4 regions of the Thioprofundum lithotrophicum genome follow, and region 1 is predicted to be linked to each of the others. Evidence: predicted binding sites of a transcription regulator. Region 1 holds the regulator's gene; each other region holds the start of a gene.
The links. The regulator sigma-54, encoded in region 1, starts transcription at its own class of promoters, with help from an activator protein. The targets are predictions, from matches to a motif close to TGGCANGNTNCNTGCTT.
Positions count from the first base shown of each region.

Region 2: the regulator sigma-54 is predicted to act here: its motif matches at 2,311-2,327, upstream of ACZ5BH_RS11280 (RNA polymerase sigma factor FliA).
Region 3: the regulator sigma-54 is predicted to act here: its motif matches at 2,531-2,547, upstream of flgB (flagellar basal body rod protein FlgB).
Region 4: the regulator sigma-54 is predicted to act here: its motif matches at 3,671-3,687, upstream of ACZ5BH_RS02880 (NarK family nitrate/nitrite MFS transporter).

Region 1 covers NZ_AP042379.1:480,805-486,393, forward strand. Annotated here, with positions in the region: gene kdsC (3-deoxy-manno-octulosonate-8-phosphatase KdsC) at 1-323, shown strand, start outside; gene lptC (LPS export ABC transporter periplasmic protein LptC) at 320-886, shown strand; gene lptA (lipopolysaccharide transport periplasmic protein LptA) at 870-1,376, shown strand; gene lptB (LPS export ABC transporter ATP-binding protein) at 1,373-2,098, shown strand; gene ACZ5BH_RS02240 (RNA polymerase factor sigma-54) at 2,459-3,928, shown strand; gene hpf (ribosome hibernation-promoting factor, HPF/YfiA family) at 3,946-4,284, shown strand; gene ptsN (PTS IIA-like nitrogen regulatory protein PtsN) at 4,294-4,752, shown strand; gene hprK (HPr(Ser) kinase/phosphatase) at 4,763-5,589, shown strand, end outside.
Region 2 covers NZ_AP042379.1:2,369,874-2,375,462, forward strand. Annotated here, with positions in the region: gene ACZ5BH_RS11265 (CheR family methyltransferase) at 1-495, shown strand, start outside; gene cheD (chemoreceptor glutamine deamidase CheD) at 498-1,139, shown strand; gene ACZ5BH_RS11275 (protein-glutamate methylesterase/protein-glutamine glutaminase) at 1,150-2,250, shown strand; gene ACZ5BH_RS11280 (RNA polymerase sigma factor FliA) at 2,479-3,192, shown strand; gene ACZ5BH_RS11285 (hypothetical protein) at 3,413-4,861, shown strand; gene ACZ5BH_RS11290 (vWA domain-containing protein) at 4,858-5,514, shown strand.
Region 3 covers NZ_AP042379.1:2,247,133-2,252,721, forward strand. Annotated here, with positions in the region: gene flgA (flagellar basal body P-ring formation chaperone FlgA) at 1-304, opposite strand, end outside; gene ACZ5BH_RS10690 (chemotaxis protein CheV) at 452-1,378, shown strand; gene ACZ5BH_RS10695 (CheR family methyltransferase) at 1,414-2,259, shown strand; gene flgB (flagellar basal body rod protein FlgB) at 2,579-2,977, shown strand; gene flgC (flagellar basal body rod protein FlgC) at 2,980-3,396, shown strand; gene ACZ5BH_RS10710 (flagellar hook assembly protein FlgD) at 3,410-4,114, shown strand; gene flgE (flagellar hook protein FlgE) at 4,142-5,398, shown strand; gene flgF (flagellar basal-body rod protein FlgF) at 5,417-5,589, shown strand, end outside.
Region 4 covers NZ_AP042379.1:623,941-629,529, reverse strand. Annotated here, with positions in the region: gene ACZ5BH_RS02890 (phosphate ABC transporter substrate-binding protein) at 1-47, opposite strand, end outside; gene ACZ5BH_RS02885 (protein kinase domain-containing protein) at 374-2,089, opposite strand; gene ACZ5BH_RS02880 (NarK family nitrate/nitrite MFS transporter) at 2,142-3,620, opposite strand; gene nirB (nitrite reductase large subunit NirB) at 4,102-5,589, shown strand, end outside.

The sequences.
Region 1 (5,589 bases):
TGCGCCACCGCATGGCCAGCCTCGACATCGAGCACGTCTATCAGGGGCGGCTGGAGAAACGGCCGGCCTTCGAGGATCTGGTGGCCAAGCTGGGCCTGACGGCGGATCAGGCCGCCTACGTGGGCGACGACGTGGTGGACCTGCCGGTGCTGCGCCGCGCCGGGCTGGCCATCGCCGTGGCCGACGCCCATCCGCTGGTCAAACAGCACGCCCACTGGCAGACCCCACACCCGGGCGGCCACGGTGCCGCCCGCGACGTGTGCGAGCTGATCATGGAAGCCCAGGGCACCCTCGAGGCCCAGTTGCAGCGCTTTCTCGCATGAACCGCCTCCACCTCCTGCTGATCCTCATCGCCGTGCTGCTGGTGGCGGCCTACGCCGGCTGGCTGCTGGAAACCTTCCGTGGCGAGACCCGCCAGGGCGAAGAGGCCCGCCGCCACGTGCCCGACTATTTCCTGGACGGCTTCACCGTCACCGTCTACGCGCCCGACGGCCGCCCCCGCCACACCCTGCGCGGCGAGCGCGGCGAACACTTCGCCGACGACGGCAGCATCGACATCGTCAACCCCCGCCTCACCGTGCGCGAAACCGTGCCGCCCTGGGAGGTGGAGGCCGAACACGGACGGATCCTGCAGGGCGGCGACCGGATCGATCTGGGCGGCCCGGTCAGCGCCCGGCGCGCTGCCCACGACGGCCAGCCCGCCCTGCACCTGCGCACCCGGGATCTGCGGGTGCTGCCGCCGCAACGCCGCGCCGAGACAGCGGCCAGGGCCAGCCTTGCCGCCGGGCCGCACCGCCTGACCGGCACCGGCATGCGCCTCGACTGGGGCCGCCAGCGCCTGATCCTGCTCGCCGACGTGGAGAGCCGCTATGTGCCCACGCCCTGAACGCCTGCTGCTGCTCGCCGCACTCCTGCTGGCCCCGCCCCTGATGGCCCTGGAGTCGGATCGCCGGCAACCGATCGACATCCGTGCCCGCCAGGTGGTGGTGGACGAACAGCGCGGCTACAGCGAATACACCGGCGACGTGACCCTCACCCAGGGCAGCCTGCGCGTCACCGGCGACCGCCTGGTGGTACACCTCGAGGGCGATCGCCTGCAGCGCATCATCGTCGAGGGCCGACCCGCCACCCTGATCCAGACCCCGGCGCCCGAACAGCCGCCGGTCCATGCCTCGGCCCGGCGCATGGAATACGAAGTGGCCAGCCGCACCGTCCACCTGGATCGCGACGCGCAGGTGGAACAGGGCCCGAACCGCTTCCGGGGGGAACACCTGATCTACGACATCGCCGCCGCCACGGTGAAGGCCCGCGCCGGCGAGGGCCGGGTGCACATCACCATCCAGCCGCCGGCGGAAGAAACCGAGAGCCCGCCATGAGCACCCTGCAGGTCCGGGATCTGGTCAAGCGCTACAAGGGCCGCAACGTGGTCGACGGCGTCTCCATGCGCATCGACAGCGGCGAGGTGGTGGGCCTGCTCGGCCCCAACGGCGCCGGCAAGACCACCTCCTTCTACATGGTGGTGGGGCTGGTGCCGGCCGACGCGGGGCGCATCGCGCTGGACGAGCGGGACATCACCCGCCTGGCCATGCACCAGCGGGCCCGCCTCGGCATCGGCTACCTGCCCCAGGAAGCTTCGGTGTTCCGCAAGCTCACCGCGGCCGACAACATCATGGCGATCCTCGAACTGCGCCCGGATCTGGATCGCACCCAGCGCGAGGAGCGGCTCGAGGCCCTGCTCGACGAGCTGCACATCGGCCACATTCGCAACAATCTCGGCCAGAGCCTCTCCGGCGGCGAACGGCGGCGGGTGGAGATCGCCCGCACCCTGGCCATGGAACCGCGCTTCGTGCTGCTCGACGAACCCTTCGCCGGCGTCGATCCCATCTCGGTGCTCGACATCCAGGCCATCATCCGCCACCTCAAGGCGCGGGACATCGGCGTGCTGATCACCGATCACAACGTGCGCGAAACCCTGGGGATCTGCGAACGGGCCTACATCATGAACGCCGGGCGTGTCATCGCCCAGGGCGACCCCGACAGCCTGCTGGCCGATCCCCAGGTGCGCAAGGTCTACCTGGGCGAACAGTTCCGGTTGTGAAACGCAACCCCTCTGCCCTCGCCCTGCTTTCATGCAAGAAATAGGCGAGCCCGGATATTGCACCAAGGTGCCGGATGATTGCGGTCTTTGCAGCCGCGCTCGCGCCGCGCTGGAGCGAAAGGCGTAGCCAACGCTACGTCTTTCGTGAAGCGCAAGCGAGCGCGAGCGAAAAGCCGCAAGGGCCGGCACAGAGGACGGGCGGAAAGAATGACCTTGGAGAAATCGTCTCAAGGCATCAACAAATCTTTATCACTCAAAGACTTGTTCGTCCGCCCGTCCTCGACTTGGTGCAATATCCGGGCTAGAATTGATTCTGCCGCCGCGAAAGCCGCCGGCCCGTGGTACCCCCGAACCGGATCGATGAAACAGACCCTACAACTCCGTCTCGGTCAGCACCTGACCATGACCCCCCAGTTGCAGCAAGCCATCCGGCTCCTGCAGCTATCCTCGCTGGAATTGCAGACCGAGATCCAGGAGGCCCTCGACGCCAACCCCCTGCTGGAGATGGACGAGGACGGCGATGCCGGTCCCGAGGCCGAGGCCGCGCCGGGCGAGCCCGTCGAGGCCACCGAGGAAGCCCTGAGCGAGACGCCCGCCGACGGCGCCAGCGACATCCCCGAGGATCTGCCGGTCGACTCCAACTGGGACGACATCTACGACAGCCTGGCCCCGGTGGGCCCGGGCAGCGCCCCCGCCAGCGACTTCGACCCGCGCGAGATCGAATACAACAGCCGCCCCGGCGGCACCAGCCTGCACGAACACCTCACCTGGCAGATGGATCTCACCCCCTTCAGCCCCACGGATCGGGCCATCGCCGAGTTCATCATCGACGCCATCGGCGACGACGGCTTCCTGACCCTGAGCGTCGAGGAGATCCACGAAGCCCTGGCCGGCGAACAGGAACTGGCGCCGGAGGAAATCGAGGCGGTACTGCACCGCATCCAGAACTTCGACCCGCCCGGCATCGCCGCCCGGGATCTGCGCGAAAGCCTGCTCCTGCAACTGCGCCAGTATCCCATCGACCATCCCCGCCTGGCCCAGGCCATGGCCCTGGTGGAGCAGCACTTCGAGCGCCTCGCCGCGCGCGACTATGCCCAGATCATGCGGCGCATGAAACTCGACGAGGACACGCTCAAGGAAGTGCTGCAGCTCATCCAGTCGCTCAATCCGCGGCCCGGCAGCCAGATCACCGATCAGCAGCCCGAATACATCGTGCCCGACGTGATCGTCACCAAGGTGGGCGACCGCTGGAAGGTGGAACTCAATCCCGACGCCGCGCCCCGCCTGCGGGTCAACCCCACCTACGCCAGCCTGGCCCGGGAAGTGCGCAACCCCGAAGACAACACCTACATCAAGAACCAGCTCCAGGAAGCCCGCTGGTTCATCAAGAGCCTGATGAGTCGCAACGAGACCCTGCTCAAGGTCGCCACCGCCATCGTCGAGCGCCAGACCGGCTTCCTCGAACACGGCGAGGAAGCCATGCAGGCCCTGGTGCTGCACGACATCGCCGAAGCGGTGGACATGCATGAATCGACCATCTCGCGGGTCACCAACAAGAAGTACATGCACACGCCCCGCGGCATCTTCGAACTCAAGTACTTCTTCTCCAGCCACGTCTCCACCGCCGATGGCGGCGAATGCTCGGCCACCGCGATCCGCGCGCGGATCCGCAAGCTGATCGCCGAGGAGGATCCGAAAAAGCCCCTCAGCGACAGCAAGCTGGCCGGCATCCTCGCCGAGCAGGGCATCAACGTGGCCCGCCGCACGGTGGCCAAGTACCGCGAAGCCATGAACATCCCTCCCTCCAACGAACGCAAACGTCTGGCCTGAACAACAAGGAGCCCGCCATGCAACTGAACGTCACCGGTCACCACGTGGAAATCACCGACGCCATGCACGACTACGTCACCAGCAAGCTGGCCCGGCTGGAACGCCACTTCGACCATGTCACCAACGCCCATGTGATCCTCAGCGTGGAGAAGGAACGTCAGAAGGCCGAAGCCACGGTGCACGTCAGCGGCAAGGATCTGTTCGCCGAAGCCGAGAACGGCAACCTCTACGCGGCCATCGACGAACTGGCCGACAAGCTGGACCGCCAGATCCGCAAGCACAAGGAAAAGCTCACCGATCACCGCCGCAGCGAAGGAGCCGAACGCAAGCAGCAGGACATCTCCGGGGAAGCCTGAACCGCCGCCATGCAACTGACCGATCTCCTCTCGCCCGATCGCATCGCCATCGATGTGAACGCGCACAGCAAGAAGCGCGCCCTGGAAGCGCTCAGCGAACTGATCGCCCACGATCAGCCCGGCAGCGCCGAAGACATCTTCGACGCCCTGCTCTCCCGGGAGCGCCTGGGCGGCACTGGGATCGGCAGCGGCGTGGCCATTCCCCACGGCCGGCTCAAGAACACCGACCACACCACCGCCGCCCTGATCCACCTGCGCCAGGGCGTGGACTTCGATGCCATCGACGATCAGCCGGTGGATCTGCTGTTCGCCCTCATCGTGCCGGAGCAGGCCACCGAGGATCACCTGCGCATCCTGGCCATGCTCGCCAGCCTGTTCCAGGAGAGCGAATTCCGCCAGCGGCTGCGGGCCTGCCGCAGCCCGGCCGAGATCCTGAACCTGCTGCGGCAATGGCAACCCGCGGCCTGACGCCGGCCCCGTGGCGCTGACCGCCCGGCAACTTCTCGACCCCCTGCAGGCGAGCCTGGACCTGGCCTGGCAGGCGGCGCCCGCCGCCCGGGATCGGGCCCTGGACGAATCCCGCCTGCGCGAGGCCGGCGGCAACGCCGTGGGCTATCTCAACCCGGTGCGGCCGAACCCCATCCAGGTGCTCGGCCAGACCGAACTGGCCTATCTGGACCAGCTCGGCGCCAACTCGCGGCACGACGCCATCGCGCGGATCCTCCAGCCCCCCACCGAAATCCTGATCGTGAGCGACGCCCTGCCGGTGCCGCCCGACCTGCGGGACCGGGCCGGCGCGGCCGGCATCCCCGTCCTCACCTCGCCCCGTCCCGCCGGCCACCTCGTCGACACCCTGCGCTATGCCCTCACCCGCCGCCTCGCCGCCCGGCAGATCCTGCATGGCGTGTTCATGGAAGTGATGGGCCTGGGCGTGCTGCTCACCGGCCCCAGCGGCGTGGGCAAGAGCGAACTGGCGCTGGAACTGCTGGGCCGCGGCCACCGCCTGGTGGCCGACGACGCGCCCGAATTCCGCCGCACCGGCCCCGACGCGGTGCACGGCCACTGCCCACCCCTGCTGGCCGACTTCATCGAGGTGCGCGGGCTCGGCATCCTCAACGTGCGCGCCATGTACGGCAACCACGCGGTGCTCGAACACAAGCGCCTGCACCTGATCATCGATCTGCAGCCGGAAGACCAGCCGGCCGCCTCACCCGACGAGCGCCTCGGCCAGCACGACCGCCACCGCGAGGTGCTGGGCGTGCCGATCCCGGAAGTGTGCCTGGTGCTGGCCCCCGGCCGGGATCT
Region 2 (5,589 bases), 1.1 Mb from region 1:
TGGTCGGCCGGCTGTTCCACCGGCGAGGAGCCCTATTCCATCGCCATGGTGGTGCGCGAAACGGTGCCCGACGACTGGGACGCGAAGATCCTCGCCACCGATCTCGACAGCGACGTGGTCAGTCACGCCCGGGAAGGCATCTACCGCGCCGAACGGGTCGAGGGCCTGAGCCGCGAACGACTCAGGCGCTGGGTGCGCCGGGGCAGGGGGGACAAGGCCCACCTGGTGCGCATGGCGCCGGCCCTGCGCGAGATCATCACCTTCAAGACCCTGAACCTCATGGAGCGCTGGCCCATGCGCGGGCCCTTCGATCTGATCTTCTGCCGCAACGTGGTGATCTACTTCAGCAAGGAGACCCAGCGGGTGCTGTTCGATCGTTTCGCCGACTACCTGCCCAGCGGGGGGCATCTGTTCATCGGTCATTCCGAATCCCTGCACCGGGTCAGCGATCGCTTCCGCCTCCTGGGCCAGACCATCTACCGGAAGGTGAAATAGCCATGGCCGCCCGCCCGGCGCCCGTCGCTCCCGCCACCACTCTGCGCGGTTTCGAGCACATCAACCGCTACTGGGACAAGGTGCACCGCCTGTATGCGGCCAAGATCCTGCCGGGCCAGTTCTACGTGACCCTGCACGACGAGGCCATCGTCACCGTGCTCGGCTCCTGCGTGGCCGCCTGCATCCGCGACCGGGTGTTCGGGATCGGCGGCATGAACCACTTCATGCTGCCCGACGACGGCGGGGGCGAGCGGCTGCTGCAGCCGGGCAGCCTGGCCACCCGCTACGGCAACCATGCCATGGAACAGCTCATCAACGAGATCCTGAAAAACGGCGGACGGCGGGAGAACCTGGAAGTGAAGATCTTCGGCGGCGGCCAGATCATCCGCAACATGCGCACCCTCGACATCGGCCGGCGCAACATCGACTTCGTGCACGAGTACATCCGCACCGAAGGGCTGACGCTGGTGGCCGAGGACACGGGCGACATCTATCCGCGCAAGGTCATGTATTTCCCGGCCACCGGCCGCGCCCGGGTCAAGCGCCTGCGGCACATGCACAACGACACCATCGTCCGCCGCGAACTGGACTACCGCGAGGCGCTGGTGCAGCAGCCGGTGGCCGGCGACGTGGAGCTGTTCTGAAGGAGAAGTCATGCAACCGATTCGCGTGCTGATCGTCGACGACTCGGCCCTGGTGCGCCAGGTGCTGAGCGAAATCCTGGGCACCGATCCCCGCTTCGAAGTGCTCGGCACCGCCAAGGATCCCTACGACGCCCGGGAGAAGATCAAGCAACTCAATCCCGACGTGCTGACCCTGGACGTGGAGATGCCGCGCATGGACGGCGTGACCTTCCTGCGCAATCTCATGCGCCTGCGTCCCATGCCGGTGGTGATGATCTCCTCGCTCACCGAGCAGGGGGCCGAGATCACCCTGCAGGCCCTGGAGCTGGGCGCGGTGGACTTCGTCTCCAAGCCGAAGATCGGCGTGGCCCAGGGCCTCGAGGAATATGCCGACACCATCCGCGAGAAGGTGGCCATGGCCGCCCGGGTGGACGTGCAGCCCCTGGCCGACCGCCTGGCTCGCCGCCGGCAGGCCACGCCGGACGATCTGCCCGCCGTGGATCCCAAGCTCAGTGCCGATGCGGTGATCGCCCGGGGCGGGCGGCGGACCTTCCGCACCACCGAGCGGATCATCGCCATCGGCGCCTCCACCGGCGGCACCGAGGCGATCCGCGAGATCCTCGAGGCCCTGCCGGCCGACGCGCCGGGCATCGTGATCAGCCAGCACATCCCGGCCGCCTTCAGCGCCCCCTTCGCCGCGCGCATGGATCGCCATTCGGCCATGACCGTCTGCGAGGCCGCCGACGGCCAGCAGATCCTGCCGGGCCACGTCTACATCGCGCCCGGCGATCGGCATCTGCTGGTGGAGCGCAGCGGCGCCCGCTATCTGTGCCGCCTCAACGACGGCCCGCCGGTCAACCGCCACAAGCCGAGCGTGGACGTGATGTTCCGCGCGGTGGCTCAGCACGTGGGCCCCAATGCCATCGGCGCGCTGCTCACCGGCATGGGCGACGACGGCGCCCGCGGCCTGCTGGAGATGCGCGAGAACGGCGCGCCCACCCTCATCCAGGACGAACGCACCTCGGTGGTCTGGGGCATGCCGGGCGAGGCGGCAAGAATTGGCGCGGCCGACGAGGAATTGCCGCTGCCGCGCATCGCCGCCCGCCTGCTGGCCCTCGCGCGCGCCGAGTGATCTTCATAACCATCTGTCTTTTCAGACGATTTCTCCCTCGCCGGCCGGCTCGCCGCCCTCCGGCACGAATCCTGCAATGAATCCGCCACGGACGGCCGCGCCCCTTCCCCGGGCGGCGGCCCGGAAAAAGGTGACCGGGTTCTCAAGTTTTTCCCGGGTCTGTCGACACAGAGAGACACGCGCCGACAGCCACAGCCGGCTGGCGGGCCCTGCAGGACGAGCCAGAGCATGTATCCCGTACAGAAGACGCACGAAGCCGACGACCTCATCGAACAGCATGCGCCCCTGGTGCAGCGCATCGCCTATCACCTCAAGGCCCGTCTGCCGGCCTCGGTGCTGGTGGACGACCTCATCCAGGTGGGCATGATCGGCCTGCTCGACGCCTGGCAGCAGTACGACCCCAGCCAGGGCGCCAGTTTCGAGACCTACGCCACCATCCGCATCCGCGGCGCCATGCTCGACGAGCTGCGGCGCAACGACTGGGCGCCCAAGTCGGTGCACCGCAAGGCCCGCGAACTGCACGAGGTGGTCAAGCGCATCGAGGACCGCACCGGGCGCGAGGCCCGGGCCTCGGAAATCGCCGCCGAGATGAACATCAGCCTCGAGGAATACCACCGGCTCCTGCAGGAATCCAACGCCTGCCGCATCCACAGCTTCGTCGATCTGGGCGTGGACGAGGACGGCCTGGGCCTGGACGGACGCTCCCATGCCGCCGGCCCCTGCGACGGGCTGCAGGAAGAACAGTTCCGCGACAACCTCATCGAAGCCATCGAAGCCCTGCCCGAACGGGAGAAACTGGTGGTCAGTCTCTACTACGACGAGGAATTCAACCTGCGCGAGATCGGCGAAATCCTCGGCGTCAGCGAATCCCGGATCAGCCAGCTCCTGAGCCAGGCCCACAACCGCCTGCGCGGCTTCCTCAGCGACTATACTGGGAAGTGACAAAGGCAAAAGAACCGCAGGGTGTGCTCGCACCGCAGCCTCGTAGATCGGCTCTAGCGCAGCGGAGCCGACATGCCGGCAGTCTTCATCCAGTCAACCGTACCGGACCCATAACATAGTGTGATCCGCGCCACGGTTTGTCACGCCCCCTGGGCGCTATGATGAACGTTCCCCAGACCGGGGCACACCGGTCGGCGGTACCCACCATGAGGAGAGCACGATGTCCGTCTCGAACATCTACATGATCACCCCCAGCCCCCTGCTGTCCGGGCTCATCTGGTTCATCGGCATCACCATCGTCCTGTACCTGGCGCGCAGCCATGCCCACCGCACCATCAGCGCCCTCGCGCGCGTGGTGCACAACGCCATGCGTCTCAGCGCCCGCGCCGTCAGCGGGGCCGAACAGCGGCTGCAACAGCGCAACCGCGAGGTGCTGCTCGAACAGGGGCGGGAAGCCACCGAACGGCAGATCGAGCGGGAATTCGAACGCATCGACGCCACCGTGCGCCGGGATCTGGCCGAGTATCCGGCCCTGCACCGCCACCTGAGCGAAGAGATCCTCAAGATCGACGAAGACTACAACGCCAGCATCGAGGTCCCCCCGGCCCCGCCCGGCTGGGTCAAGGCCGTGGAGGCGGTGGCCAAGATTCCCGCCGCCAAGGGCGACCCCATGGTCGGCCGGGTGCTGGAAGACATCCACCAGTCCCTCAACAAGGCCAGCATCAAGGCCATCGAGGAATACCGCAAGGAGAGCCACGAGCGGCATCGCATCCTCAACCGCATGATGCCCCACTGGCGCAAGCTGCAGCAGCTCCTCGGCCAGGTGGACAAGAACGTCACCAGCCTGCTGCAGCGTTCCGCCGCCATCGACCGGCACATGGAGAACTACGAGGCCATCATCCAGCAGACCGATCCGGCCGTGCGCATGCTCTCCTCCTCGTCGCTGACCCGGTTCTTCATCTCCGCCTTCGTGCTGGCCATCGCCGTGGGCGGGGCGCTGATCAATTTCCACCTCATCGCCCGGCCCCTGTCGGAGATGGTCGGCGGCACCAGCATGATCCTGGGCTTCCAGCTCAACAACGTGGCGGCCCTGGTGATCATTCTCGTGGAGCTGACCATGGGGCTGTTCCTCATGGAGGCCCTGCGCATCACCCGCCTGTTCCCGGTGATCGGCGCCCTCAACGACAAGACCCGGGTGCGCATGGCCTGGACCTTCTTCTTCATCCTGCTGTTCCTGGCCACCGTCGAGGCCGGCCTGGCCTTCATGCGCGAACTGCTGATGGAAGAGGATGCCGCCACCCGTGCCCTGCTGCGGGGCGACGAGACGGCTCAGCTCACCCAGAGTTCCTATCTGTGGATCACCACCGCGGCGCAGATGGGCATGGGCTTCGTGCTGCCCTTCGCCCTGATGTTCGTGGCCATCCCGCTGGAGACCTTCGTGCACTCCCTGCGCACCGTGTTCGGGCTTCTCGGCGTGGGCCTGCTGCGCAGCCTGGCCTGGCTGCTGCGGGTGCTTGGCAACGGCGCCCGCTATGCCGGCATCGCCTTCAACAACTTCTATGACCTGGTGATTTTCGCGCCCCTGTGGGTCGAGCGCCTGATCCAGCAGAAGCGGGCCGCCGCCCCGCCCGGCGAGAAGTCGCAGGACTTCCAGGAGGTGGCCTCATGATCCGCCGCCTGCGCAATCTCACGGCACTGCTGCTGTCCGCCACCCTGCTGGCCGCCTGCGGTGACGACACCCCGCGCACCCGCGGCGTCTACATGCTGATGGACACCTCGGGCACCTACACCAGGGAACTGAAACAGGCCCAGCGGGTGATCAACTACATCCTCGCCAACCTGCAGCCCGGCGACTCCTTCGCCGTGGCCCGGGTCGATACCGGCAGCTTCAGCGAGAAGGACATCATCGCCAAGGTCACCTTCGACGATCGGCCCAGCCGCGCCAACCAGCAGAAGCGCGAATTCCGCGACCGCATCGACCGCTTCGTCAAGTCGGTCAAGGGCAGCGCCTACACCGACATCACCGGCGGCATGCTGCAGGCCATCGAATGGCTCAACGAATCCCGCGCCGGCCACAAGACCATCCTGATCTTCTCGGATTTGAAAGAGGACCTGAAGGAAGGCTACGTGCGCGACATCCCCCTGCAACTGGGCGGCTTCAAGGTCGTGGCCCTCAACGTCACCAAGCTGCGCTCCGACAACGTGGACCCCCGCGAATACCTCAACCGCCTCGCCGCCTGGCAGGAACGGGTCGAATCCGGCGGCGGCTCCTGGCAGGTCGTCAACGACCTCGAACGCCTCGAATCGGTCCTCGTACTGTAACCCCCGCATATCCCGGCCCCGCCACACCCCATCACGGCGGGGCCGCCACCGCGCCTGCCCTGGCCACCACGCCCC
Region 3 (5,589 bases), 1.2 Mb from region 1:
TGGTCACGCCGATCCGGATCTTCCAGCCGCGCGGATCCGGGCAGCGCACCTGGAGGCTGCTGCGGCCCAGCTCCCGCGCGCCTGCCGGCCGGGAAACCTCCAGCGGCTGCCGGCAGGGAACCAGGCGCAGGCGCGGGTCCAGGTGGCCGATTTCCACCCGGGTATCCGGGTCGTCGTATTGCCGGGCGAGGAAATCGCTTGCCGCCTGGCGAATGCTTTCCGGCGATTGCCAGGCGGCCAGGGCCGGGCCGCTCAGGAGCAGCAGGGCCAGCAGCAGAGGGCGGGTCGGGAATGGCCGGTGCATGATCTCTCTCCCAATAGGGCAGTCGGTGTCTGGCTGGGATCAAGCAATTGCCGTGCCAGGGCATCATTTGCGGTCCGCTGCCTCAAGCTTCCCCCGGCGGGGCCGATAGGGGGTACAGAATCCGAACAGGCAACCCCGGGAGGCAACATGGCCGGCATCATGGCGGAAGTGGACCAGCGCACCAACCTGGTGGGCGAGAACCGCATGGAACTGCTGCTGTTCCGACTCGGCACCCGTCAGCGGTTTGGCATCAACGTGTTCAAGGTGCGGGAGGTCATCCAGTGCCCGGGCCTGACGCGCATGGTCAGTGCCGATCCCAATGTGCGGGGCGTGGCCAACCTGCGGGGGCAGACCATTTCGGTGATCGATCTGGCCCAGGCCATTGGCATGCGCCCCCTGCCCGAGGCGGCGGAGTGCTTCGTCATCGTGACCGAATACAACCGGAGCGTGCAGGGTTTTCTGGTCTCCGGCGTGGATCGGATCGTCAACCTCAACTGGAAGGAGATCCACTCTCCCTCCCGGGGACTGGGCCGATACAACTACATGACCGCGGTCACCGAGGTGGATGGCGAGCTGGTGGAAATCATCGACGTGGAGAAGGTGCTGGCCGAACTGACCGGTGTCACGACCGATCTCAGTGAGCCGGAAGACTATGCGGAACTCACCGAACAGCGGATCCGGGTGCTGGTGGTGGACGATTCGAGCGTGGCCCGCAACCAGATCAAGCGCACCCTTGAACAGATGGGCATGGAATGCACCCTGGCCGCCAATGGCCGGGAGGGGCTGGAGATCCTGCAGGGCTGGGTGGCCGAGGGTGATGCGCTGCGGGATCACGTGGACATCCTGATCTCCGACGTGGAGATGCCGGAGATGGACGGCTACACCCTCACCACCGCGGTCCGTGACGACGAACGGCTGAAATCGCTGCCGGTGCTGCTGCACACCTCCCTGAGCGGGGTGTTCAACAAGAACATGGTGGAAAAGGTGGGCGCCGATCGCTTCGTGCCCAAGTTCAATGCCGACGAGCTGGCCCGGGAGGTGAACGACCTGCTGGAAAGCAAGGGTCTGGTCTGAGCCGGACCTCACAGGGACAGGAATACGTGCAGGCCGTGACCAAGAACGTCCTTTCCAGTCAGGACTACGAAGCCTTTCGCCGCTTCCTCGAGGAAGCCAGCGGCATCGTGCTGGGCGACAACAAGCATTATCTGGTGACCAGCCGTCTCAACCGGCTGACCGAGGAGTTCCGCTTCGAGTCGCTGGGCGCGCTGCTCGAAGCGCTCCGCCAGGGGCGGGACCGCAAGCTGCAGGAACGGGTGGTGGACGCCATGACCACCAACGAAACGAGCTGGTTCCGCGACACCTACCCCTACGAGATGCTGAAAAACAGCATCCTCCCCGAACTGGCCCAGCGCAAGGTCAATCCCCTGCGGATCTGGTCGGCGGCCAGCTCCACCGGCCAGGAGGCCTATTCGATCAGCATGGTGATCCACGAGTTCCAGCAGGCCAACCCGGGGGCCTTGCCTGGGCGAGTCGAGATTGTCGGTACCGACATCTCTGCCAGCGTGGTGGCCCAGGCCCGGGAAGGCCGTTACGACGATCTGAGCATGGCCCGCGGTCTCACGCCCGAGCGCAAGCAGCGCTTCTTCACCGACAACGGTGACGGGAGCTGGAGCGTGAAGCCCGAGATCAAGGCCCGCACCCGTTTCACCGAACTCAACCTGCTCAAGAGTTACGCCCTGCTCGGGCGTTTCGAGATCATCTTCTGCCGCAACGTGCTCATCTACTTCTCCAGCGAACTGAAGACCGACATCCTCGACCGCATGGCTCAGGTCCTCAATCCCGGCGGCTACCTCTTCCTGGGCGGCTCCGAAACCCCCAGCGGCTACTCCCGCGCCTACGAAATGGTCCGCTTCCCCGAAGGGGTGGTGTACCGCAAAAAGGATAACGGCCGGTAGGCACCCGCGCCGCCGGAAAATCCAACGCAAAGGCGCGAAGGCGCAAAGCATGCAAAGTTTTCCCTGGAGGAGCGGCGCAAGCCGCGATACCGCGCAATGTCCGGATTCCCCGGATTGCATGACTTCGCCCTTGCGTCGATGCCGGGGGATTGGCTCCCCTGATTTTTTCCGTTGTCCCCTCCTGCCGTCCTCCGGCAACACCTTGCCGTCGCACCGCGTTTTCTGCCGCGCTTTCGCGGCAAGTAACTGATTATCCAAGCCAAATCAATCCTGGCACGGCCGTTGCACCTTACGGGCAGAACCCGAAGGAAACACGACCATGCCCCTTAGCATCGACAAGACCATCGACGTCCATACCCGGGCCCTGCACCTGCAGGCACGGCGGGCCGAGCTGCTCGGCGCCAACCTAGCCAACGCCGACACCCCCGGATACAAGGCCCGTGACATCGATTTCCGGGCCGCCATGGCCGCGGCGGCCGAAGGCGCCGCCGGCGGCCCCCTGAAAGTGACCCACGTCGGGCACGTACAGCCGGAGGGCTTCACGCCCGACGGTGAGCTGCTCTACCGCCAGCCCCTGCAGCCCTCGCTGGACGGCAACACCGTGGAAACCCAGGTGGAAATGGCCGAGTTCGCCGAGAACGCGGTGCGTTATCTCGCCACCCTGCGTTTCCTCTCCGGCAAGTTCAACACCTATCGAACCGCATTCCGGGGTGAATGATCATGAGCCTGTTCAATGTTTTCGACACCGCCGGCACCGGGATGTATGCCCAGTCGGTACGTCTCAACACCACCTCGAGCAACCTGGCCAATGCCAACAGCGCCAGCAGCAGCATCGACCGCACCTATCGTGCCCGTCAGCCGGTGTTCGGCCAGATCCTCAAGGACCCCTTCCGTGCCGACGGCACGGCCATCGGGGTGAAGGTGCTGGGCGTGGTGGAGAGCCAGGCCCCGCTGCGCCGCGAATACAACCCCGGCAATCCCAACGCCGACGAAGAGGGCTACGTGTACATGCCCAACGTCAACGTGGTGGAGGAGATGGCCAACATGATTTCCGCTTCCCGCAGCTACCAGACCAACGTGGAAGTGATGAACACCGCCAAGGAAATGCTGATGCGGACCCTGGCCATGGGCCAGTAGTCAGGAGAAGACCATGAGCGAAATCAACAAACCCGACGTCACGTCTTTCGAAAGCCTGGGACTGAAGACGGCCCACAAGCCGCTTCAGGCGCAGCGCCTGGGTCAGGAAGACTTCATGAAGCTGATGACCACCCAGCTCAATCACCAGGATCCCTTCAAACCGATGGAAAACGGCGAGTTCCTGACCCAGATGGCCCAGTTCAGCGCGGTCACCGGGCTCAAGGAAATCAAGGAGGAATTCAAGGATCTCTCCGCGGCGCTGCAGTCCAGTCAGGCCCTGCAGGCCTCGAGCCTGGTGGGCAAGCGGGTGCTGGTGCCCGGCAACCAGACCACCCTGCCCGACAAGGGCCCGCTGCGAGGCGCGGTGGAGCTGCCGGCCAGCACCAGCAACCTGCGCATCCAGATCACCGATGCCCGGGGCGAGCTGGTCAAGACGCTCGACCTGGGCAGCAAGCCGGCGGGTACCGTGCACTTCTCGTGGGACGGGAAGATGAGCGTGCCGGGCCGCGACGGGGAGGCCGACAGCGAACAACGGGCGCAGGCCGGCACCTACCGGATCACCGCCGAGGCCCTGGTGGACGGCAAGCCCCAGGCCGTGAACACCCTGGTGGTGGATGCGGTGGAGAGCGTTTCGCTCGGCCAGCCGGGGCAGCCCATGACCCTCAACCTGAGCCAGGCCGGCAGCACCCGCCTGACCAACGTCAAGCAGATCCTGTAACCGGATTTCGCCAGAAGGAGACTCATCATGCCATTCCGTTCAGCCCTTTCCGGCATCAATGCCGCCAGTGAAGAACTCAAGGTGATCGGCAACAACATCGCCAACGCCGGCACCACCGGTTTCAAGCAGTCCCGCGCCGAGTTTGCCGACGTGTATGCGGCCACCGAGGGGGGCAGTTCCAACTCCATCGGTGCCGGGGTGCGCCTGGCCGCGGTGACCCAGCAGTTCGGCCAGGGCAACATCGGCTTCACCGACAACAAGCTGGATCTGGCCATCAACGGCCGGGGCTTCTTCATTCTCGACGACAACGGCACCCGCAGCTATACCCGCTCCGGCGCGTTCCAGGTGGATCGGGACGGCTATGTGGTAAACAACAACAACCAGAAGCTGATCGTCAACAACGCCGACGAGCAGGGCAACATCACCGGCGCGGTCGGCCCCTTGCGACTGGACAATGCCAACATCGTGCCCAATGCCACCGACATGATCGACGTGGGCGTGAACCTCGACAGCGCCCAGAAGCCGCCGACCACCCAGCCCTTCGATCCGGAGATCCCCAACTCCTTCAACCATTCCACCTCGCTGACCATCTACGATTCGCTCGGCACCGCCCACCTGGCCACCATGTACTATGTGAAGACCGATCAGCCCAACGAGTGGAAGACCTACCTGTTCATCGACGGCAAGGATGCCCGCGGCGCCCAGCAGCCGCCCTATTCGGCCGACACCCTCAAGTTCGACGGTGCCGGCGCCCTGGCCAGCATCAACGGCACACCGGTGCCCCCCGGCACCATCGACTACGACAACATCCAGGTGGGCAACGGTGCCGATCCGCTGAATCTCACCATCAACCTGCTCTCGGCCACGCCCATCACCCAGTACGGCAGCCGGTTCAACGTCAGCTCCCTGAAGCAGAACGGCTTCACCTCCGGACGCCTGAGCGGCTTCGACATCAACGATCAGGGGATCATCAAGGCCCGCTACAGCAACGGCCAGTCCAAGGTGATCGGCCAGGTGAGCCTGGCGGACTTCAAGAACCCGCAGGGTCTGCGGCCGCTGGGTGACACGAGCTGGGCGGAGAGCTTCTCCTCCGGCCCCGCGCTGGTGGGCACGCCCGGCTCGGGCAGCCTCGGTGTGCTGCAGTCGGGGGCGCTGGAGAACTCCAACGTCAACCTGACCGAGCAACTCGTGAACATGATCCATGCGCAGCGCAACTTCCAGGCCAACGCGCAGATGATCAGCACCGCCGACACCATCACACAGACCGTCATCAACATCCGCTAGGCTACCGGGAGCTGAACCATGGATCGCATGCTCTACACCGCCATGACCGGCGCCCGCCAGATCCAGCAGGCGCAGAAACTCACGGCCAACAATCTCGCCAACATCAGCACCGGCGGATTCCGGGCGGATCTGGCGGCCATGCGCAGCATGCCCCTGTTCGGCGACGGCCTGCCCACCCGGGTCTTCGCCAT
Region 4 (5,589 bases), 140 kb from region 1:
AGCAGGCCGAGAAGCGGAAGGAGCGCGGGAAGGAGGCGGAATGTCATGATCGTCATCACCTGCGTCGTCAGTCGTGTGTCGTGTCTGTCTGTGAACCGTCTGTATCGGCAGCCGGCACCAGAATCTGAAGGGATCCGGGGTGAGCGAGCCTGTTCCGGATTACCGGGCAATCCTGGCGAATGAGTCAGCATTCAACACGCCCCAAGGGCTTTGTGCTCATTCACGAGCAGATGTCCTGGATTCGGAATATCGATTCCTGCGATCCTCCCGGCAGAAAAGTCAGGATGCAAGGCGGGAGTGCAAATTGCAGCCCCCGTGGAGAAGAAACCGGACCAGCGGTGCCGTTTTCCGGACCGGCGGCAGGCAATCCCGGTCAGTGCGACAGCAGCCACAGCAGCCAGACGTTGAGCACGAACAGCAGTGCGCTGATGGTCTGCCAGACCCGCACGGGATGGCGCTGGATCAGGGGCACGTGCTCGGTGCCGGCAAGCCGCGGATCGGGGTGGCGCAGGGCGTGGGTGAACTCCGAGAGCTTCTCGAAGCGGTTTTCGGGGTGAATGCTCACCGCCTTCTCGATGGCCCGGTCCACCCACACGGGGATTTCGGGGTTGACGCGCTTGATGGGCTGGTACTGCACCCGCCGCAGGTTGCGGGCGGTCAGTTCCTTGCCGTAGGGCAGGCGGCCGGTGAGCAGCTCGTAGGCGATGACGCCCAGGGAGAAGATGTCGGAGCGGTTGGATGGGGGCTGGCCGATGTGGTACTCGGGGGCCGTGTAGTTGATGGTGCCGAGCAGGTTGTTGGTCTCCAGCGGCACGTAGATTTCCTCGATGCCGGCGATCTTGGTGGAGCCGAAGTCGATGATCTTCAGGGTGCCGTGCTCGTCCACCAGGATGTTCTCCGGTTTCAGATCCTGATGGATCATCTCCAGGCGGTGGAAGGCGCGCAGGCCGCGGGCGATCTGTTCGATCATGTCGCGCACCTGGTTGAGGGAGGGGCGTGGCTCGTCGTCCAGCCACTGGCGCAGGGTGCGGCCCTCGATGTGTTCGGCCAGGTAATAGAGGGCGGTGCGCTTGCGCGGCGGCTCCAGCACCTTCATCACGTGGGGGTTGTTGATGCGCCGGCCCACCCATTCCTCGTGCAGGAACTGGTGGATGTATTCGGGATCGTCCTCGTAGTTGACCGAGGGGGCCTTGAGCACCCGTTTCTCGCCCGAGTCGATGTCCTGCACCAGATAGACCTCGGTGCGCCGGTTGGAATACAGGTGGCGCAGGATGCGCTGGCCGTCGAGCACCATGCCCGGTTCCAGCGGCGGGGGGAAGGGCAGCTCGGTGAGCTTCTGGTAGAACTCCTGCTCGTTCTCCCGGGGCAGGCGATCCACCCGCAGCACCAGGGCGGTGAGATTGTCGTTGCTGGCGTTGGCCGCCGCCTGCGCCACCAGGGCGCGGGCGGCCGCTTCGGGGTCGTCGGCGTGGTCTTCCAGGGTCTTGCGAATGGCGCTGTCGGGCAGGAATTCGTGCACCCCGTCGGTCAGCAGCACGAACCGATCGCCGGTCTCCACCGGCACGGTGCGGTAGTCGATTTCCAGATGCAGATCGATCCCCATGGCCCGCGAGAGGTAGGTCTTGTCGGCGCCCATGTCGATGCGATGATCGGTGGTGAGCTGTTCCAGCTCGCCGTCGCGCAGGCGGTAGATCCGGGTATCGCCCACATGGAACAGGTGCGCGGTGTTGGACTTGAGCACCAGGGCAGACACGGTGGTCACCATGCCCTTGTGGCTGCCGTATTCCCGCTGGCCGTTGCCGTACAGCCAGTGGTTGAGGGCCGTGAGGATCTTCTGCCCCGAGGTCTTCACCGACCAGGATTCGGGCGTGCTGAAGTAGTCGGAGAGAAAGCCCTGCACGCAGGCCCGGCTGGCCTGCTGCCCGGCGTCCGATCCGCTCATGCCGTCCGCGACCACCGCCGCCAGCCCCTTGGTGGTCAGCAACGGCTCCTCAGGCACCTGCACCCCGCAGGCGTCTTCGTTTTGCGGCTTGCTTCCGGCGATGGAGTGACAGGCCGAGGCGATCTTGATGGATGGGGATTTGGGCATAAATGGAAGATACAAGATTTTGTATCTTGAATCTTTCCTCTTTTCTCTGCCTTTATTCCACCTCGATCATCTGCACGGTGCCGTCCGGCAGCACTTCGTGCATGTGACCGCGGGGCTCTTCGAGAAACAGCACGGTGATCAGGAACACCGCCACGGCCGCCACGGCAATGGTCAGGAAGAAGAGCTGGGGCGAGACGAAGGAGAGGACGGTGAGGAACACCACCCCGCCCACGTTGCCGTAGGCCCCGGCCATGCCGGCGATCTGTCCGGTCAGGCGGCGCTTGACCAGGGGAATCACGGCGAATACGGCGCCGTTGCCGGCATTGACGAACAGGGAGGAGAACACCACCACCGCCACGGCCGCGGCAATGGGCCAGCTCGCGTCCATGAAGCTCATCAGGAAGTAGCCCACGGCCAGCCCGGCCAGGATCACCGCCAGGGAGCGCTTGCGGCCGAAGCGGTCCGAGATCCAGCCGCCGGCCGGGCGCATGATGAGGTTCAGCCCGGCAAACACCGAGGCGATGGCGCCGGCCGCCACCGCCGAGAGGTTGAAGGTGTCCTGGAAGAACAGCGGCAGCATGGAGACCACGGCCAGCTCGGAGCCGAAGGTGACCATGTAGGCCAGATCCAGCGCCGCCACCTGCTTGAACTTGTAGCGTTCGATGTCCGGCACCGGCTCGCGGAACACGTGGCCGTTGATCTGGTAGATGCGAAAGGTCTGGAACAGAAACAGGCTGCCGAGGATGGCATAGATGATGTCGGTCACCGCTTCGCTCAGCATGCCCAGGTTGGCCGGGCCGAGCTTCCAGGCCAGTACGCCCAGGGCCGCGTACAGGGGGACGTTCATCAGGATGTAGAGAAAGAAGTCACCGGGGCTGGTGATCTCCAGCGCGCCGTTGCGCCTGGGCTTGAAATAGGTGGAGCCCTTGGGCGTGTCGGTCACCGAGAAGAAGTACACGGCCGAATAGATCAGGGCCAGCAGGCCGGTGGTGCCGATGGCCCAGCGCCAGCCGTCGTCGCCGCCGAACAGCAGGGCCAGGGTGGGCAGGACCAGCGCAGCGCCGGCGGAGCCGAAGTTGCCCCAGCCGCCGTAGATCCCCTGGGCCACGCCTGCCTGCTTGGCCGGGAACCATTCGGAGATCATGCGGATGCCGATCACGAAGCCGGCGCCGGCGAAGCCGAGCAGGAAGCGCATCATGGCCAGTTGTTCATAGGTGTCGGCCACGGCGAAACCGAAACAGAGGAAGGCCGAGACGAACAGCAGGCCCGAATAGACCCGGCGCGGGCCGAAGGCGTCGGTGAGCATGCCGATGATGATCCGCCCCGGAATGGTCAGGGCCACGTTGAGGATCAGCAGGGTCTTGATCTGCTGATCGGTGAGGCCGAGGGTGTCGCGCATGGCGCCCAGCAGGGGCGCGTGGTTGAACCAGACGAAGAAGCTCAGGAAGAAGGCGAACCAGGTCAGATGCAGGATGCGCATCTTTCCGGAGAACGACAGCAGGTTGATCTTGCTGTGGTCGATGACGGACATGGTGGTCTCCAGCGGCAAGGCAAAAGGGTTGCAAGATGTTGCCGGCTCTACAGCAATTAGCGTGCCATTATCATAAGACATTGAATAAAAAGGAAAAACCCGTTTGAGCGAGTGGTTTTCATGCACAGCCGGAGTGCAGCCGGACGGCGCCTCTATCAGCCGTGACTGATGTTGGTGCAGTCTCCGGCCGTGGCGGTGGACAGGGGCGCATGCCCCATGCCGGTGCCGCCGGCGCGCCGGCGTTGCGCTTTGGGGCGTGAAGGGCGGGCAGGAAGAGGGTGTGCACCATCTTGGTGCAACCGTCCCGGCAGGGCAGGGAGAGTGTCCCTGCGAAACGAGGGGGAATGTAAAAAATAATTCAATTAAAAACAAACGGTTACGGATTGTTTTATGAATTTCTAATGAATGGCACGGTAGTTGCTGAAAGGGGTGCAGACCTGACAGGCATCACGCAACGCACGCTATTCATCTGGAGCTACGCATGAAAGAGAAACTGGTTGTCATCGGGAACGGCATGGCAGGGATCCGCACCGTGGAAGAACTGCTCAAGGTGGCCCCCGATGCCTACGACATCACCGTCTTCGGCGACGAGCCCTACGGCAACTACAACCGGATCATGCTCTCGCCGGTGCTGGCCGGCGAGAAGACCATCGACGAGATCATGCTCAACGACGAGCAGTGGTACGCCGACAACGGGATCACCCTGCACAAGGGCAAAAAGGTGGTGAAGATCGACCGCGTCAGACGCAAGGTGATCGCCGAGGACGGCACCGAGGCCGACTACGATCGCCTGCTCATCGCCACCGGCTCGCGGCCCTTCATCCTGCCCATCCCGGGCAAGGATCTGGACGGGGTGGTGAGCTTCCGCGACATCCACGACGTGGACAGCATGATCGCGGCCGCGAAGCAGGGCAAGCACGCCGTGGTCATCGGCGGTGGCCTGCTGGGCCTGGAAGCGGCCAACGGCCTGATGCAGCAGGGCATGAGCGTGACCGTGGTGCACATCATGGACATCCTCATGGAGCGCCAGCTCGACCGCCCCGCGGCCGAGATGCTGCGCAAGAACCTCGAGGAGCGGGGCATGAACTTCCTCATGCCGGCCGAGACCGAGGCCATCGTGGGCAAGGATCGGGTGGAGAAGGTGCGCTTCAAGGACGGCACCGAGCTGTATGCCGATCTGGTGGTGATGGCCGTGGGCATCCGCCCCAACATCGAACTGGCCAAGGAGGCCGGCATCCACTGCGAGCGGGGCATCGTGGTCAACGACACCCTGCAGACCTTCGACCCGCGGATCTATGCCGTGGGCGAATGCGTACAGCATCGTGGCGTCACCTACGGCCTGGTGGCGCCCCTGTTCGAGATGGCCAAGGTTTGCGCCAACCACCTGGCCCAGTACGGCATCGGCCGTTACGAGGGCACGGTCACCTCCACCAAGCTCAAGGTCACCGGCATCGATCTGTTCTCGGCCGGCGACTTCCTCGGCGACGACAACACCGAGGAATTGGTCTTCCAGGATGCCTCGCGCGGCGTGTATCGCAAGCTGGTGGTGCAGGACAACCGGATCAAGGGCGCCGTCATGTACGGCGACACCATCGACGGTTCCTGGTACTTCGATCTGATGCGCGACGGCACCGACATCTCCGAGATGCGCGAGCACATCCTGTTCGGTCAGGCGCATCTGGGCGATTCGGGGCACGGCGAGCAGAACCGGGTGGCCGCCATGCCCGACGATGCCGAGATCTGCGGCTGCAACGGCGTGTGCAAGGGCGACATCGTCAAGGCCATCACCGAGAAGAAGCTCTTCACCCTGGAGGACGTGCGCGCCCACACCAAGGCGTCCAGCTCCTGCGGCTCCTGCACCGGCCTGGTGGAGGCCCTGCTGGCCCACGTGGTGGGCGGCGACTATTCCACCGCGCCGCACCTCAAGCCCCTGTGTGGCTGCACCGACAAGACCCACGACGAGGTGCGC